DNA from 3 places in the Kitasatospora sp. NPDC094028 genome. Region 1 is predicted to be linked to each of the others. Evidence: riboswitches for the same ligand, from Rfam matches in the RefSeq annotation. Region 1 holds a riboswitch; each other region holds the start of a gene.
What was found. A riboswitch is a leader RNA that binds a small molecule or an ion and turns the genes downstream of it on or off. The one in region 1 is predicted to bind cyclic di-AMP.
Positions count from the first base shown of each region.

Region 2: linked by a shared signal. The riboswitch ahead of ACPC54_RS27605 (peptidoglycan DD-metalloendopeptidase family protein) and the one ahead of ACPC54_RS05650 (M23 family metallopeptidase) in region 1 are both predicted to bind cyclic di-AMP.
Region 3: linked by a shared signal. The riboswitch ahead of ACPC54_RS41490 (transglycosylase family protein) and the one ahead of ACPC54_RS05650 (M23 family metallopeptidase) in region 1 are both predicted to bind cyclic di-AMP.

Region 1 covers NZ_JBMVFA010000002.1:553,416-558,267, reverse strand. The annotation lists gene ACPC54_RS05665 (sensor domain-containing protein) at 1-424, opposite strand, end outside; gene ACPC54_RS05660 (GNAT family N-acetyltransferase) at 538-1,146, opposite strand; gene ACPC54_RS05655 (hypothetical protein) at 1,189-2,061, shown strand; gene ACPC54_RS05650 (M23 family metallopeptidase) at 2,182-3,042, opposite strand; cyclic di-AMP (ydaO/yuaA leader) riboswitch at 3,055-3,213, opposite strand; gene ACPC54_RS05645 (YiaA/YiaB family inner membrane protein) at 3,388-3,678, shown strand; gene ACPC54_RS05640 (ATP-binding protein) at 3,990-4,852, shown strand, end outside.
Region 2 covers NZ_JBMVFA010000022.1:35,653-40,504, reverse strand. The annotation lists gene ACPC54_RS27615 (RidA family protein) at 1-310, shown strand, start outside; gene ACPC54_RS27610 (DUF2470 domain-containing protein) at 445-1,164, shown strand; gene ACPC54_RS27605 (peptidoglycan DD-metalloendopeptidase family protein) at 1,679-2,665, opposite strand; cyclic di-AMP (ydaO/yuaA leader) riboswitch at 2,668-2,849, opposite strand; gene ACPC54_RS27600 (MFS transporter) at 3,161-4,708, shown strand; gene purB (adenylosuccinate lyase) at 4,716-4,852, opposite strand, start outside.
Region 3 covers NZ_JBMVFA010000069.1:1,281-6,132, reverse strand. The annotation lists gene ACPC54_RS41500 (FtsB family cell division protein) at 1-104, opposite strand, end outside; gene eno (phosphopyruvate hydratase) at 236-1,522, opposite strand; gene ACPC54_RS41490 (transglycosylase family protein) at 1,771-2,544, opposite strand; cyclic di-AMP (ydaO/yuaA leader) riboswitch at 2,549-2,716, opposite strand; gene ACPC54_RS41485 (cytochrome P450 family protein) at 2,927-4,210, opposite strand; gene ACPC54_RS41480 (SDR family NAD(P)-dependent oxidoreductase) at 4,508-4,852, shown strand, end outside.

The DNA of each region.
Region 1 (4,852 bases):
CCGCGTCCGCGAGCCGCGCGGTGACCCCGCCCCAGAAGCCCGGTCGGGTCTGCCGCACCGGCGCCGGGGCCGGCACGTCCAGGGCGAGCAGGCCGCGCACCCGGGCCCGCTCCAGCCGGCCGAAGCCGCGGGCGACGACGGTCAGGGCGCCCCAGACGGGCAGGCCGAGGCAGGTCACGAGGGTGCCCGCGCCGACGCAGAACATCGTGATCGCGACGGCGAAGCCCGCGATCGCCACCGGCAGGCCGGTGAGGGCGTAGCCGACCTCGCGGTAGTAGTGCGCGGAGAACGGCGCCCGCCAGAAGGGCGGCGGTTCCTCGGTGCGGCGGGCCCGGGCAGGACCCAGGTCCTGGCCGCGGCCTTCGTCGGCGTCGTGGTCCTCGTCCAGGACGTTCCACGCGCGGTCCTGCGTGCTGCTGCTCATCCCGGCCCCCGGTCCCTCGTTCTCGCGGTCGTTCGCGCTCGTCTGACGTTCCACAGTCTGGCCGCTCGGGGGACCGGGGGACCATCGGGAGGCCCGCCGGACCGGGGGTGGGGTTAACCCCCGGACCGCGCCCCGGGCCACTCGTCGGCGAGCAGCGCGTACTGGTGCGAGTCCGACCAGACGCCGTCCTTGTGCACGTCGTGCCGCACCCGCCCCTCCAGCCGGAAGCCGAGCCGGGTGAGCACCCGGGCGGAGGCCCGGTTGTCCACGTCGGTCAGGGCGACCAGCCGGTGCACGCCGAGCGGGCCGAAGGCGAGGCCGCAGAGCAGCCCGGCCAGCTCGCCGGCGTAGCCGCGGCCCCACGCGTCGCGGCGCAGCGCGTACCCGAGGTGGGCGCTGCGGCGCGGGCCGAGCGTGAGCGAGCCCTGGCCGATCAGGGTCGCGCGGACCGGGTCGTCGACAGCGGTGTCGGCGGCGGTGTCGCCGCCGGTGTCCGTGCGCAGGGCGACGGCGAGCCGGTAGATCCGGCGCGGCTCGGCCATCGCCTCGTCCAGGCAGAGTTCCAGCTGGTCGGCGCAGGTGTCCGGGTCGCGCGGACCGAACGGCAGGTGGCGGGTGACCTCCGGATCGCCGAACACGGCGTGCAGCGCCGCCACTTCCTCCGGGGTGTGGTGGTGCTCGCGGATGGCCAGCCGGGGGCCGGTGAGTCGAACGGGGACCATGGCTGCCGACCCTACCGGCGCCCGGCGGCTACCGTTCGGAGCATGAACGACGAAGACCTGCGGCTCGCCCCGCGCACCAGGGCCGCCGACCTGCTCGCCTGGGCGGCCGAGCAGGACCGCGCGCCGGTGGCCGAGGCGCCGCTGCGCGCGGTGCTGGCGCTGCTGGAGCTCGGCGAGGGCAGGATGCACGACGGCTGGCCCGAACTGACCTCGAACGCGGTGGAGCAGCTGCTGTACGAACGCCTCCACCTCTACGTCCAACCCGCGCCGGAGGAGGATCCGCTCGCGTACGGCGAGGCCGTCCGGCTGCTGGTCGACCACCAGCGGGCGGCGAAGCGGCTCAACGCCAAGCGCCAGGAGCGGCTGCACGCCGAGGCCGAGTGGCAGGGCGAGGTCGCGGCCGGGCTGCTGCGCCGCGCCGACCTGGTGACCTGGCCGCGGCTGCACGCGCTGCTGATGCACGCGCACGGGGTGGACGTCGCGGACCCGGCGGCGGTGCGCGCGTGGCTGGCCGGCTACGCCGCGCTGACCGAGGAGAAGCGGCTGGCCGGGTACGAGGCGCTGACGGCGGCCGGGTGGCTGGACGAGCTCGACGAGCGCGGCTGGGGCCCGGCCCGGGTGCTGTCGGTGGGCATGGCCACCGATGGCGCGCGGCGGCTGCTGGAGCACGGCCTGATGCGGCGCAGCTACCGCAACCTGGCCGAGCTGAACGCGCTGGGGCGGCCGATGCCGGACGAACTGGCCGGGGACTTCGGGACGTTCGAGGAGGCGGCGGCCGAGGCGGCGCTCGACCTGTCCGGCGAGTGGACGGTGCCGGGGCTGCCCCGGCTGCTGGTCGAGGAGTTCCCGGAGCTGGCGCCGGAGCCGGGGCCGGAGGAGATCGAGGCGTACCTGGCGCAGCTGCCGGCGGAGTGAGGAAGCCCGGCTGAGGACGCGCAAGGGCCCCGGCGGTGGAGTTCGTCTCCACCGCCGGGGCCCTTCCGTCGAAGCGTCGAGGCCCTCAGGAGCCCGCGGACCTCAGGAACCCGAGGGGCCTCAGGGGTTGAGGCCGCGCTGCTGGAGCCAGGGCTCCGGGTCGACCGGGGCGCCGCCGCCCGGACGGACCTCCAGGTGCAGGTGCGGGCCGGTGACGTTGCCGGTGGCGCCGACCTTGCCGATCTGCTGGCCGGCGGTGACCTGGCCGGAGCCCTTGATGATCGAGGAGAGGTGGCAGTACCAGATCTCGGTGCCGTCCGGCAGGGTCTCGACGATCCGGTAGCCGTACGAGCCGGACCAGCCGGCCGAGGTGACGGTGCCCTGGCCGACCGCCATCACCGGGGTGCCGGTGTCGGCGGCGAAGTCCAGGCCGGTGTGCAGGTGGGCCCAGTAGCGGGCGCTCTGCCCGTAGTGGGCGGAGAGCCGGTAGTCGGCGACCGGCAGGGTGAGCGCGGCGGCCTTGGCGCGCTCGGCCTCCTCGGCGGCGCGCTTGGCCTCGGCCTCCTTGGCGGCGGCCTTGGCCTCGGCCTCCTTGGCGGCCTGCAGGCGGGCGCTCTCCTCGGCGGCGGTGCGCTGGCTGTCGGCCTGCTGCTGGATGCGGGCGGCGAGCGCGAGGCCCGGGTCGGCGGAGAGCGCGACGGGGGCCTCGTCGGGGGCCTCGATGGCGGGGGCGGCGGCCGGGGTGGCGGAGGCGAAGCCGGTGGCGCCCAGGGTGGCGGCGACGGCGGTGACGCCGAGCAGCGGGGAGGCGCCGCGGGACTGACGGGGCAGCCGGTGGCGGTTGGTCTCGGCCTCGGGGCCGAGGGCCTCCGGGCCGTCCTGGCCGTCCTGGCCGGCGGGGCCGTCCGGGCCGGGGTGGTCGAGCAGCTGGGTGCCGGTTGCGGGGCCGGCCGGCTGGGCCGGGGTGTGCGTCGACGCCACGGAGGCGCGCTCCTTTCCTTCCCTCGCGCCTACCGGGTTAGCTGACGGGTTCGGAGCAGGAAGGTCTCCTACGGCCGGGCCGGGGCCCCGCCGATTCACCCCAAGGAACGTGGTTCCCCGGCTCCCTGACCTGCCCGGAGGCCGGCCGGCGGGATTAGGCGACGCGCACGGTGCCGTCTGGGTACGGCGTTGACGACCGCGCTGCGTTATCAAACGTTAATCCTAGGCAGCTCTGATTCCAAGCCGTCCGCCCGGGACGAATGGGGCCGAACACGTCAACTGCCGCTTCCCGATTGAGCACTCCTACTCATGTGCCGCCCGGCCGGACCGCCGCATGCTGGCGCCATGAACGCACCGATGCAGACCCGCACCACGGCCGCGTACTCCGTGCAGGCCGTGCTCTCCTTCGCCGTCTCCGGGACGGCCCTCGCCCTCGGGATCGCCTACCTGCCGGTCGGCGGGTGGACCCGGGCCTTCCTCGGGATCGGCCTGCTCTACACCGTGACTTCCGCGTTCACCCTGGCCAAGGTGATCCGCGACCGCCAGGAGTCCAACGACACCGTCGCCCGGGTCGACCAGGCCCGGCTGGAGAAGCTGCTCGCCGAGCACGACCCGTTCCGGGTCGAGGGCGCCTGACCGGGCGGGCGGCCCGACCGGACGGGACGGCCGGACGGGCCGGTGTCCCGGGCGCGCGCCGCCTGCACCGGACAGCATCGCTTTCCCGACACCCCGCGCACGATTCCTCCACATCAGGAGGTGCTGTTCGGCCGATCGCCGGGCCGCCGGCGCACCGCCAAGGCCCGGGCCGGGCGGGACCGGTGGCTCCGGATCGCGGTCGAACGAGGCAGAACCGGCGCCCCGTTGCCGGATATTGACGAGATCCGGTCACATGGCGAGATCCGGTCACACCTTCGTACGATCATCGCCTTACAATTCGCGACGTGACGATGACTCAATGGTGCGCAACGGCAACCGGCGTGCTCGCCGTCCTCGCCCTGGTGGCCGCCGCGCACTACCACGCCGTGTCCGTCACCCAGCGCCGCCGCGCCGACCTGCTGCAGCGCGAACTCGCCGTCCTCCAGGGCGAACTGGACGCCGAACTCGCCCGCCGCGGCGCCGAGCTCGCCGCCGTCCAGCACGAGCAGGAGCTCACCGCCGCCGCCCAGCGGGCCTTCCTCAGCGTCGCCCGCCGGATCCTCGTGATGGCCCACGACCAGCAGGCGCTGCTCGACGAGATGGAACGCACCCACGACGACCCCGCCCTGCTGGAGGGCCTGCTCAAGGCCGATCACGCCGCCGCCCAACAGGCCCGCCTCGCCCAGACGCTGGCCGTGCTGTGCGGCGCCCGGGCCGGGCGGCACTGGCCGGAACCCGTCCTGCTGGAGGACGTCGTGCGCGGCGCCCAGTCGCGCATCCTGCCGTTCCAGCGGGTGGTGCTGCGCAGCCGGATCGAGACCGCGGTGGTCGGCGCCGCCGCGGAGGCGCTGATCCACGCCACCGCCGAGCTGCTGGACAACGCCACCCGCTACTCCCCGCCCAGCACCCAGGTGTTCGTCACCGTGGTGCCGGTGCACAACGGCGCCGTCATCGAGATCGACGACTGCGGCGTCGGCATGCCGGAACTCGCCGTCGCCAAGGCCGCCGCCACCCTGGCCGGCGGCACCACCCTGGAGGTCTCCCGGCTCGGCGAGGCCCCGCAGCTGGGCCTGGCGGCGGTCGGCCGGCTCGCCGAGCAGTACGGCTTCCGGGTCACCCTCAGCTCCGCGCCCTCGCCGTACGGCGGCGTGCGGGTGGTCGTGATGCTGCCGAA
Region 2 (4,852 bases), on a different contig from region 1:
GCAGGGCCCGCAGGACCCGGCCACCGGCGAGTACCTCCACCACGGCGACGTGAAGGCGCAGACCCGCCGCACCCTGGAGAACGTCAAGGCCATCGTCGAGGCCGGCGGCGCGACCATCGAGGACGTGGTGATGTTCCGTGTCTACCTCACCAAGCGCGCCGACTTCCCGCTGATGAACGAGGTGTACGCCGAGTTCATCGACGAGAACGTCAGGCCGGGCGGCGTGAAGCCCTGCCGGACCACCGTCTTCGTCGAACTCCCGCAGGAGCCGATGCTGGTGGAGATCGACGCGCAGGCCGTCGTCTCCTGAACCACCCACCCGCGAAGGGCCCCGACGCGCACGGCGTCCGGGCCCTTCGGCGCACCTCCGGGGCCTCCGCGCCCACTTGCCACACCCCCGGGCGAATATTAGGTTAGGCTCACCTAACTTACTGGAGGTCCGCCATGACCCTGCCCGCCGGCGACGCCGAGGCGCCCGAGCCCACCACCGCCGAACGGGCGCTCAGCCTGCTCGGCTCGACCTCCTCGCTCACCGTCCGCGCCCTCGGCGAGCAGCACGACCTGGACACCCCGGTCAGCGTGCACGGCTCCCGCCTGCGGCTGTCCGCCCCGCTCGACGCCCCGCTCACCTCGGCCGCCGCCCGCGCCGCCGACGGCCTCGCCGTCGTCCTCGACGTCACCGACGTCTCCCCGGTCGCCGTCCGGGACCGCGTCCGCGCCCGCCTCACCCTCGCCGGGCGACTGTACCTGGCCCACCTCGCCGACGACGGCCTCAGCGTCCACCTGCGCGTGGACGTCGCCCACGCCGTCCTCGCCACCCCGTACGGCACCGGCGCGCTCACCGCCGCCGACCTCGCCCTCGCCACCCCCGACCCGCTGGCCGGCCACGAGGCCGCGCTGCTCACCCACTTCGCCGACGAGCACCCCGACGCGCTCGCCGTCCTCACCCGCCTGCTCGACCCGGCCCTGCTCGCCCGCCGCCCCGAGGTCCGCCCGCTCGCCCTGGACCGCCACGGCCTGGTGCTGCGCCTGGACCACCCGGACGGCCACCACGACGTCCGCCTGGTCTTCCCCCGACCCGCCCGCGACACCGAGGACTTCGGCCACCGGGTGCACGAGCTGCTCACCGCCGCCGAGTACGGCCTGCCCGTACACCGCGGGTAGTCACCGCTCGACGGCGTCCTCCAGCACGACCCGCCCCAGCCGCGCGTACAGCTCCGGCCGCCGCCCCCGCACCCGAACTCCCCACCCCCCGAAGCGCGTTCAGCGGGTTCACGGCCTCTGCGACGATCCCGTCCGGCCCGCCGCCGGTGCCCAGCACGGCGACCGCGACCGCGCCCCCACTGCGGACGGCCATCCGGCCTCCTCCACCCGGACGTTCCCGCCCGCCGGACCGGCCGGGCGCTGACCACCCGACAGCATCGCGCGCCCCCGGACCGTCCGCCCGCCCCGGCCACCGTGCGGAACACCGGGGTTGACGCCACGTTCGACCTCCTCGAACGCGAAAGCGGCCGGCCCGGCTCCGCGAGGAAGGTCTCGCGAAGCCGGGCCGGCCTGGGCGTGTCCCGCGCCCATGTCCACCGGTGCGGCGGTCATCCGGTCGAGCGGTCACCCGACATGACCATCCCGGAGGGCCGATTCGCCCCGCACCGGCGGTGGTTCCTGAACCCCGGAAGGGTTACAGCGCGACGCCGTGCGCCCGCAGGTAGGCGACCGGGTCGATGTCCGAGCCGTACTCCGGACCGGTGCGGATCTCGAAGTGCAGGTGCGGGCCGGTCACGTTGCCGGTCGCACCGGACAGGCCGAGCTGCTGGCCGACGGTGACGGTCTGACCGATCGACACGCCGATCACCGAGAGGTGCGCGTACTGCGCGTAGTGGCCGTCGGCGAGCTTGATCTCGACCTCGTTGCCGTAGGCGCCGCCGTTGCCGGCCTTGACCACGACACCGTTGGCGACCGCGCGCAGCGGGGTGCCGGTGGAGGCGACGAAGTCCTGGCCGGTGTGGTGGCCGGAGGCCCACATCGAGCCGGCGACGCCGTAGGCCTCGCCCAGCACCGGGTTGGCCAGCGGCGCGACGAAGCCGGAGGTGGCGGCGACCGGAGCGGCGGTCACGGCCTGCGCCGGGGCGGCGGTCTGAACCTGGGTCTGCACCTTGGCGGCCGGCTTGGCGGCCTCGGTGGTGACCTGGAGCCGGTCCTGCGAGACCGAGGAGGCCTGCGGCTTGGCGGCCGGCGCGGCGGGCTTCTCGGCCGGAGCGGCCGGGGCGGCCGGCGCAGCGGGGGCGGCCGGCGCCGCGGCGTGGCCGGCGACGACGAGCTGCTGGCCCGGGAAGATCAGGTTCGGGTTGGCACCGACGACCGCGTGGTTGCGCTCGTACAGCGCCTGCCAGCCACCCTGGACGTGCTTGGCGTCGGCGATCTTCGACAGGGTGTCACCGCTGACGACCCGGTAGTTCTCGTCCGCGGCGGCAGCGGAAGCGGCGGCCGGGGCGGCCGGCCGGGCCACGGCCGCGGCGGCGGCGACGTGGTGCGCGGCGGGGGCGGTGTGGGCCTGGGCGCTCACCACGGTGACCAGCGGGAGGGCGAAGGAGACCCCGGTGACCGCGGTGGCGATGCCGATCCGGGCGGCGCGGGGCAGGGTGATACGACGAGCCTGAGCAGGCATGGAAGTGTCCTCTCCGACGCCTGCGAGGTGAGCTGTCGGGTTCGGGCTGGAGTTGCCCGGCCGCATGTGCGGCTTCACCCCAAGCCGGCCCTGGCCGTCCGCGCGTCGAGGCGCGGATCACTGGTCCGGCGACTTACCTGTGGGTCCCCCGCTCCTGCCGTACAGAGTTCAGTGCGAGCCACCGGGCAGCGGCAGGACTCGGCGTTCCACCCGGCGGATCCGTCCGGGCTGGCCGGGCGGTCGCTGAACTAAAACCCATCCGTTCGGGTGAAGCAATGTCGATCTCCCGAAGGACGGGCCCGCAGGGGGCCGCCGGTGACCCTCCGCACGAGCTGCCGTACCGTGCGTGCACAATCCATTCACCGGGCGCCACTGATCCACGACCCTGCGCCGAACTCGGCCACGCACCGCAGCCGCCCGGACACCCCGCGTCGCCGTCGACACACCGCCCGGTGACCCTTGTCACGCACGCCCCCGGGGGCCCAGGATCGGACCGTGGCCACCTCCGAGGCCGGCACCCTGCGCCTGGGCACCGCGCAGGGTCGCTGGGTACTACTGGCGACGGTGCTCGGCTCCAGCATGGCGATGCTCGACGGGACGGTCGTCAACGTCGCGCTGCCGCGCATCGGCGCCGATCTCGGCGCCTCGCTGGCGTCCCTGCAGTGGACGCTCAACTCCTACCTGCTCACCCTCGCCGGGCTGATCCTGCTCGGCGGCGCGCTCGGCGACCGGTACGGCCGGCGCCGGGTGTTCCTGCTCGGCGTGGTCTGGTTCGCCGCCGCCTCCGCGGCCTGCGCCGCCGCGCCGAACATCGAGGTGCTGATCGCCGCCCGCGCCGTCCAGGGCATCGGCGGCGCCCTGCTGACCCCCGGTTCGCTCGCCATGCTCCAGGCCGTCTTCCATCCGGACGACCGCTCGCCGGCGGTCGGCCTGTGGTCCGGCCTGGGCGGCGTGTCCGCCGCGGTCGGGCCGTTCCTCGGCGGCTGGCTGGTGGACGGCCCCGGCTGGCGCTGGATCTTCCTGCTGAACCTGCCGCTGGCCGCCGCCGTGATCGCGGTCACCTCCCGGTTCGTCCCGGAGAGCCGGGACGAGAGCGCGAGCGGCCGCTTCGACGTGACCGGCGCGCTGCTGGCCGCGCTCGCCCTCGGCGCGCTCACCTACGCGCTGACCGCCGCCGGCGAGGGCCTGTCCCCCACGGTCTGGATCTCCGGCGCGCTCGGCCTGCTGCTCGGGGCCGCCTTCCTGGTGGTCGAGCGCCGCACGCCGGACCCGATGCTGCCACTCGGCCTGTTCTCCGCCCGGCTGTTCACCGCCGTGAACCTGGTCACGCTGTGCGTCTACGCCGCGTTCAGCGGGGTGTTCTTCCTGCTGGTGGTGCAGCTGCAGATCGTGGCCGGGTTCTCGCCGCTGGTATCCGGCTTCGCGCTGGTGCCGATCACGGTGCTGATGCTCGCACTGTCCGCCCGCGCCGGGCGGCTCGGCAAGCGGATCGGCCCGCGGCTGCCGCTGACCATCGGCCCGCTGCTGTGCGCCGCCGGGGTGCTGCTGATGCTGCGCACCGGCCCGGGCTCCTCCTACTGGCTGGACGTGCTGCCCGCCGTCACGGTGATGGGCTGCGGGATGACGCTGCTGGTCGCGCCGCTGACCGCGACGGTGCTGGCGGCCGTCGAGGTCCGGCACGCGGGCATCGCCAGCGGCGTCAACAACGCCGCCGCCCGCGCGGCCGGCCTGCTCGCGGTCGCCGCCCTCCCGGCGCTGGCCGGGCTGAGCGGCGACGCCTACCGGGTGCCGTCCTCGGTGGACTCCGCCTTCCGCACCGCGATGCTGATCTGTGCCGGCCTGCTCGCCGCCGGCGGCCTGATCGCCTTCGCCACGGTCCGCGGCAACGTGCTCGCCCCGGACGGCCCGGCGGAGCACCCGGTGGCCGAGCCGAACTGCGAGTGGCCATGCGGCACCACCACCCCGCCGCTCGACCCCGGCCGCGCCCGGACGCACGAGGGCCCCGCCACCGGAACGGCGGCAGGGCCCTCGCAGGAGACCTGATCCAGCGTCAAAGGATGTCGGCCGGCGCGTACTTGGCGGCCGCCGGGTACGCGGCCGCGACGGCCTCCACCTGGCGGACGATCTCGGCGACCTGCGCCCCGGCCGCGCCCGTGAAGGACAGCTTGTCGGCCAGCAGCGCGTCCA
Region 3 (4,852 bases), on a different contig from region 1:
TGCGAGATGAACTGCCGCGTCGGGTAGGCGAGGATCGCCACCAGTGAGCAGAGCACCAGGACGAGGACGGTCGCCCGGCTCGTGAACCGAGGACGGGCCGCCAAGCCCGGAATCCTCCAGCCAGCCATCTCCGGTGTCCCCTCCTGGTCGCGACGGTGCCCCGCCGTCCACCCTACGGGGTGAACGGCGGGGCACCGGTCAGGCGTGCACTGCCGAGGCGCTCGGCCTCGCGGTGTCAGCCCTCGTGGCGGAAGCGCGGGAACGCGCCGCGGCCGGCGTACTCGGCGGCGTCGTCGAGGATCTCCTCGATGCGCAGCAGCTGGTTGTACTTGGCGACGCGCTCGGAGCGGGCCGGGGCGCCGGTCTTGATCTGGCCGCAGTTGGTGGCGACGGCGAGGTCGGCGATGGTGACGTCCTCGGTCTCGCCGGAGCGGTGCGACATCATGCAGCGGTAGCCGTTGCGCTGGGCCAGCTCGACGGCGTCCAGGGTCTCGGTGAGCGAGCCGATCTGGTTCACCTTCACCAGCAGGGCGTTGGCGGTGCCGGTCTCGATGCCACGGGCCAGGCGGGCCGGGTTGGTGACGAACAGGTCGTCGCCGACCAGCTGGACCTTGTCGCCCAGCTTGACGGTCATGGCCTTCCAGCCGTCCCAGTCCGACTCGTCCAGCGGGTCCTCGATGGAGACCAGCGGGTAGGCCTCGACCAGCTCGGCGTAGTACTCGATGAGCTCGGCGGCGGAGAGGGCCTTGCCCTCGAACTGGTAGGCGCCGTCCTCGTAGAACTCGGAGGAGGCGACGTCCAGGGCCAGCGCGACGTCGCGGCCGGGCACGTAGCCGGCCTTCTCGATGGCCTCCACGATGAGGTCCAGGGCCTCGCGGTTGCTGTCCAGGTTCGGCGCGAAGCCGCCCTCGTCGCCGAGGCCGGTGGACAGGCCGCGCTCCTTCAGCACGCCCTTGAGGGTGTGGTAGACCTCGACGCCCCAGCGGACGGCCTCGGAGAAGGACTCCGCGCCGATCGGGGCGATCATGAACTCCTGGATGTCGACGTTGGAGTCCGCGTGCGAACCGCCGTTGAGGATGTTCATCATCGGAACGGGCAGGACGTGCGCGTTCGGGCCGCCCAGGTAGCGGAACAGCGGCAGGTCGCTGGCCTCGGAGGCGGCGTGCGCGACGGCCAGCGAGACGCCCAGGATGGCGTTGGCGCCGAGCGAGGACTTGTCCGGGGTGGCGTCCAGGTCGAGCATGGCCTGGTCGATCAGGCGCTGCTCGGTGGCGTCGTAGCCGACGAGCTCCGGGCCGATCTGCTCGATGACGGCCAGGACGGCCTTCTCGACGCCCTTGCCGAAGTAGCGGTTCTTGTCACCGTCGCGCAGCTCCAGCGCCTCGAAGGCGCCGGTGGAGGCACCCGAGGGGACGGCGGCACGGCCGGTGCTGCCGTCGTCGAGGCCGACCTCGACCTCGACCGTGGGGTTGCCGCGCGAGTCGAGGATCTCACGGGCTACGACGACATCGATGGACGGCACGAGGCATCTCCTTGCGGAAGCAGGGTCCGGCTGACGGGGTGGTGACTGTCGGCCGGACGATTGCGGAGTCGTTACGACCAGAGCCTAACCGCCCGGACCGGCGGGGCCACGTCGGCCTCGGTTCCGTCTCAGCGTGTGGCCCCACTACCCACCGGTAGTTCACCTGCGCGACCCGGCCCGTCCGCCCGGATCGGGGCGATTGCGGACGAAGGGGGCCGGTGCGGCCGGCCCCCTTCCGGTACGGCCGGTCAGCCGAGGTGCAGCACCTGACCGGGCATGATCAGGTTCGGGTCGCCGCCGACCGTCGACTGGTTGTGCTGGTACAGCGCCTGCCAGCCGCCGGACACGCCCTGGGCGGCGGCGATGTTCGACAGCGTGTCACCGGCCCGGACGGTGTAGTCGTGGCCGGTCGGCGCGGACGGGGCCTGGTCGGCGCGCGGGGCGGCGTGCTTCGGGACGTACTGCTGGGCCGACTGGTCGACCGGCTTCTCGGCCTGCTTCGGCGCGGCGTGCTTCGGCGCGGACGGCTGGGCCGGCTTCGCGGCGGGCTTGGGCGCCTTCGGGGCCTGCGCCTTCGGAGCCTGCGTCTTCGGGGCCGACTGGGCCTGGGTGTCCGAGGAGTCGTCGACGGACGCGGCCGCGCCGCCCTTGCTCAGCCCGGCCTTCTGGGAGCAGACCGGCCAGGCGCCCGGCCCCTGCGAGGCCAGCACCTTCTCGGCGACGGTGATCTGCTGCGCCCGGCTGGCCTGGTTGGCCTGCGGCGCGTAGGCGGTGCCGCCGTACGCCTTCCAGGTGCTGGAGGTGAACTGCAGTCCGCCGTAGAAGCCGTTGCCGGTGTTGATGCTCCAGTCGCCGCCGCTCTCGCACTGGGCGACGGAGTCCCAGCTGGAGGCCGGGGCGGCGACGGCGCCGCCGGCGGTGAGGAGCGGCAGCGCGAGCCCGACACCGGCCACACCGGCGACGGCGATGACCTTCTCGGCCTGGGTGCGGCGGCGGTGACGGCCAGATCCAACGAGCAGCATGAAGGGTCCCTCTCCGCACGCCTGCGAGGTGAGCTGTCGGGTTCGGACCGGGAGGTGGCCCGGCCGCCGTGCGCGGAGACGATCCCGCTCGGGCGGCTTCACCCCAAGCCGTGGAGGAACGGCAACAAACCTGGTTCCCCCGCCCCTGCCCAGGGTCTGGTCGGTTTCCCGTGGCGCGGCGGGCAGGATTCGGCGTTCCGCGCACGAGGTCCGCAGCTGCGAACTCCAGGGAGACTAGACAGATCATCAGGTCGATCACAAGCTCATATCACCGATATCACACAGAAATCACGGCATGTGATCAATCGCCTACCAACGGCGTCGCTTTGTCCGGATTGATGCGTGTTCACACCGGCGCCAACGGCGTACCGGCGACGGCGCGTCAGCGTGGTGCGGTCTCAAAACGCGCATGAGGTGACCGGATCTCAGGGGTGAACTCGACCGGAAGTTCACGCAGACCCCGCATGATCAGGCCACCCCGCCACCGCAGTTCCTCCGGCCGTTCGGCCAACCGCAGATCCGGCAGCCGGGAGAGCAGCGTGGCCAGCGCGGCCCGCCCCTCCAACCGGGCCAGCGGGGCGCCGATGCAGTAGTGGATGCCGTGCCCGAAGCCCAGGTGCGGATTGTCCGCCCGGGCCAGGTCCAGGGTGTTCTCGTCGGCGAACCGGGCCGGATCGCGGTCCGCCGCCGCCAGCACCACCAGCACCGGATCGCCCACCGGGATGTCCACCCCGCCGATCGACAGCGGCTCCGTCGCGAACCGCCAGGTCGCCAGCTCCACCGGCCCGTCGTAGCGCAGGAGTTCCTCGATCCCCGTCTCCAGCAACCCGCTCTCGCCGCGGGCCACCGACTCCTGCAGCAGCCGGCGCTGCTCCGGGTTGCGCAGCAGCGCGTACGTGCCGTTGCCGATCAGGTTCACGGTCGTCTCGAAACCGGCGAACAGCAGGATGAAGGCCATCGCCGCGGCCTCGTTCTCGGTCAGGTGCTCGCCGTGGTCGCTCGCCCGGATCAGGCCGGAGATCAGGTCGTCCCCGAGGTCCGCCCGCTTGCGGTGGATCAGCTCCAGCAGGTACGCCCGCATCCGCTTCACCGCCCGCCCCACGCCGCCGCGTTGGCCGCCGCCGTGTCGAATCATCATCCCGGCCCAGTCCCGGAAGTCGTCCTGGTCCTCGGCCGGCACGCCCAGCAGGTCGCAGATCGCGTAGATGGGGAGCGGGAAGGCGAACTCGTGGATCAGGTCCGCCGAACCGCGCTGCGCGAAGCCGTCGATCAGTCGGTCGGTGAGCTGTTGCACCCGCGGCTCGAACTCGGCCACCCGGCGCGGGGTGAACGCCTTCGACACCAGGCGGCGCAGCCGGGTGTGGTCCGGCGGGTCGATGTTCAGCAGGTGCGTCATCAGGTCCGCCTGCCGCTCCCCCGGAATGCCGACCCGGCCGGTGCGGTGCGCCTGCTCGCTATGGTGCGCCGGGTTCTTCGACAGCCGTCCGTCCGCCAGCGCCTGCCGGGCGTCCGCGTACCGCGTCACCAACCAGGCCTCCACCCCGCTCGGCAGCGTGGTGCGGTGCACCGGGGCGTGCTCGCGCAGCCAGGCGTAGGCCGGGTACGGATCGGCGGCGAACTCCCAGGTGAAGAGCTGCGGGGCGGTGGCATCGGGCTGAGCAGGCATGGGTCGACGGTATCCGGTGGGCGGCGCGCGGCCGGGCCGCGGCGTTCGCGACCACCACCGGCGGCGCGCGAAGGGCTCGTGAACGGCGCGCGGACCGCCCGCGAGCCGTGCGTGAGGCGCGCGTCAACACCCCGTGCCGGGCCCGTGCACGGTTCTTGGACAGCTCTTGGAGTTACGGCGGGCGTGAGTCTGGTCACCTGCGGGGTAATGCCTGTTGCGGAGGGTCAGGTCGTGCCTACGATCCTCCGCAGTACGCGTGGGCGCCGGTGCGGTGTCGCCCACAGGGAGGAGCAGACCATGCGGGTCGCCGGGGCAGTCGTCGTCATCGCGGTACTCGACGGCGGGTCGGGGTCCGACCTCGCCCGCCGGCTCACCGCGGCCGGCGCCGCCGGGATGCTGATCGCCGACCAGCACGTCGGCGTCGCCGAGGACCTCGCCGCCGAACTCGACCGCACGGGCTGCCGCGTCGTCGGCGTCAGCGGGGACGTCCGCCGCCCCAGCGACGTCGCCGCCATCGTCGACACCGCCGAGAAGCACCTCGGCCCGATCGACCTGTTCTGCGTCGCCGGCCCGGACGGCGAGCGGATCGTCTCCCTCGCCGAACTGCCCGCCCACCTCGACCTGGAGCGGCTCGCCGAACTC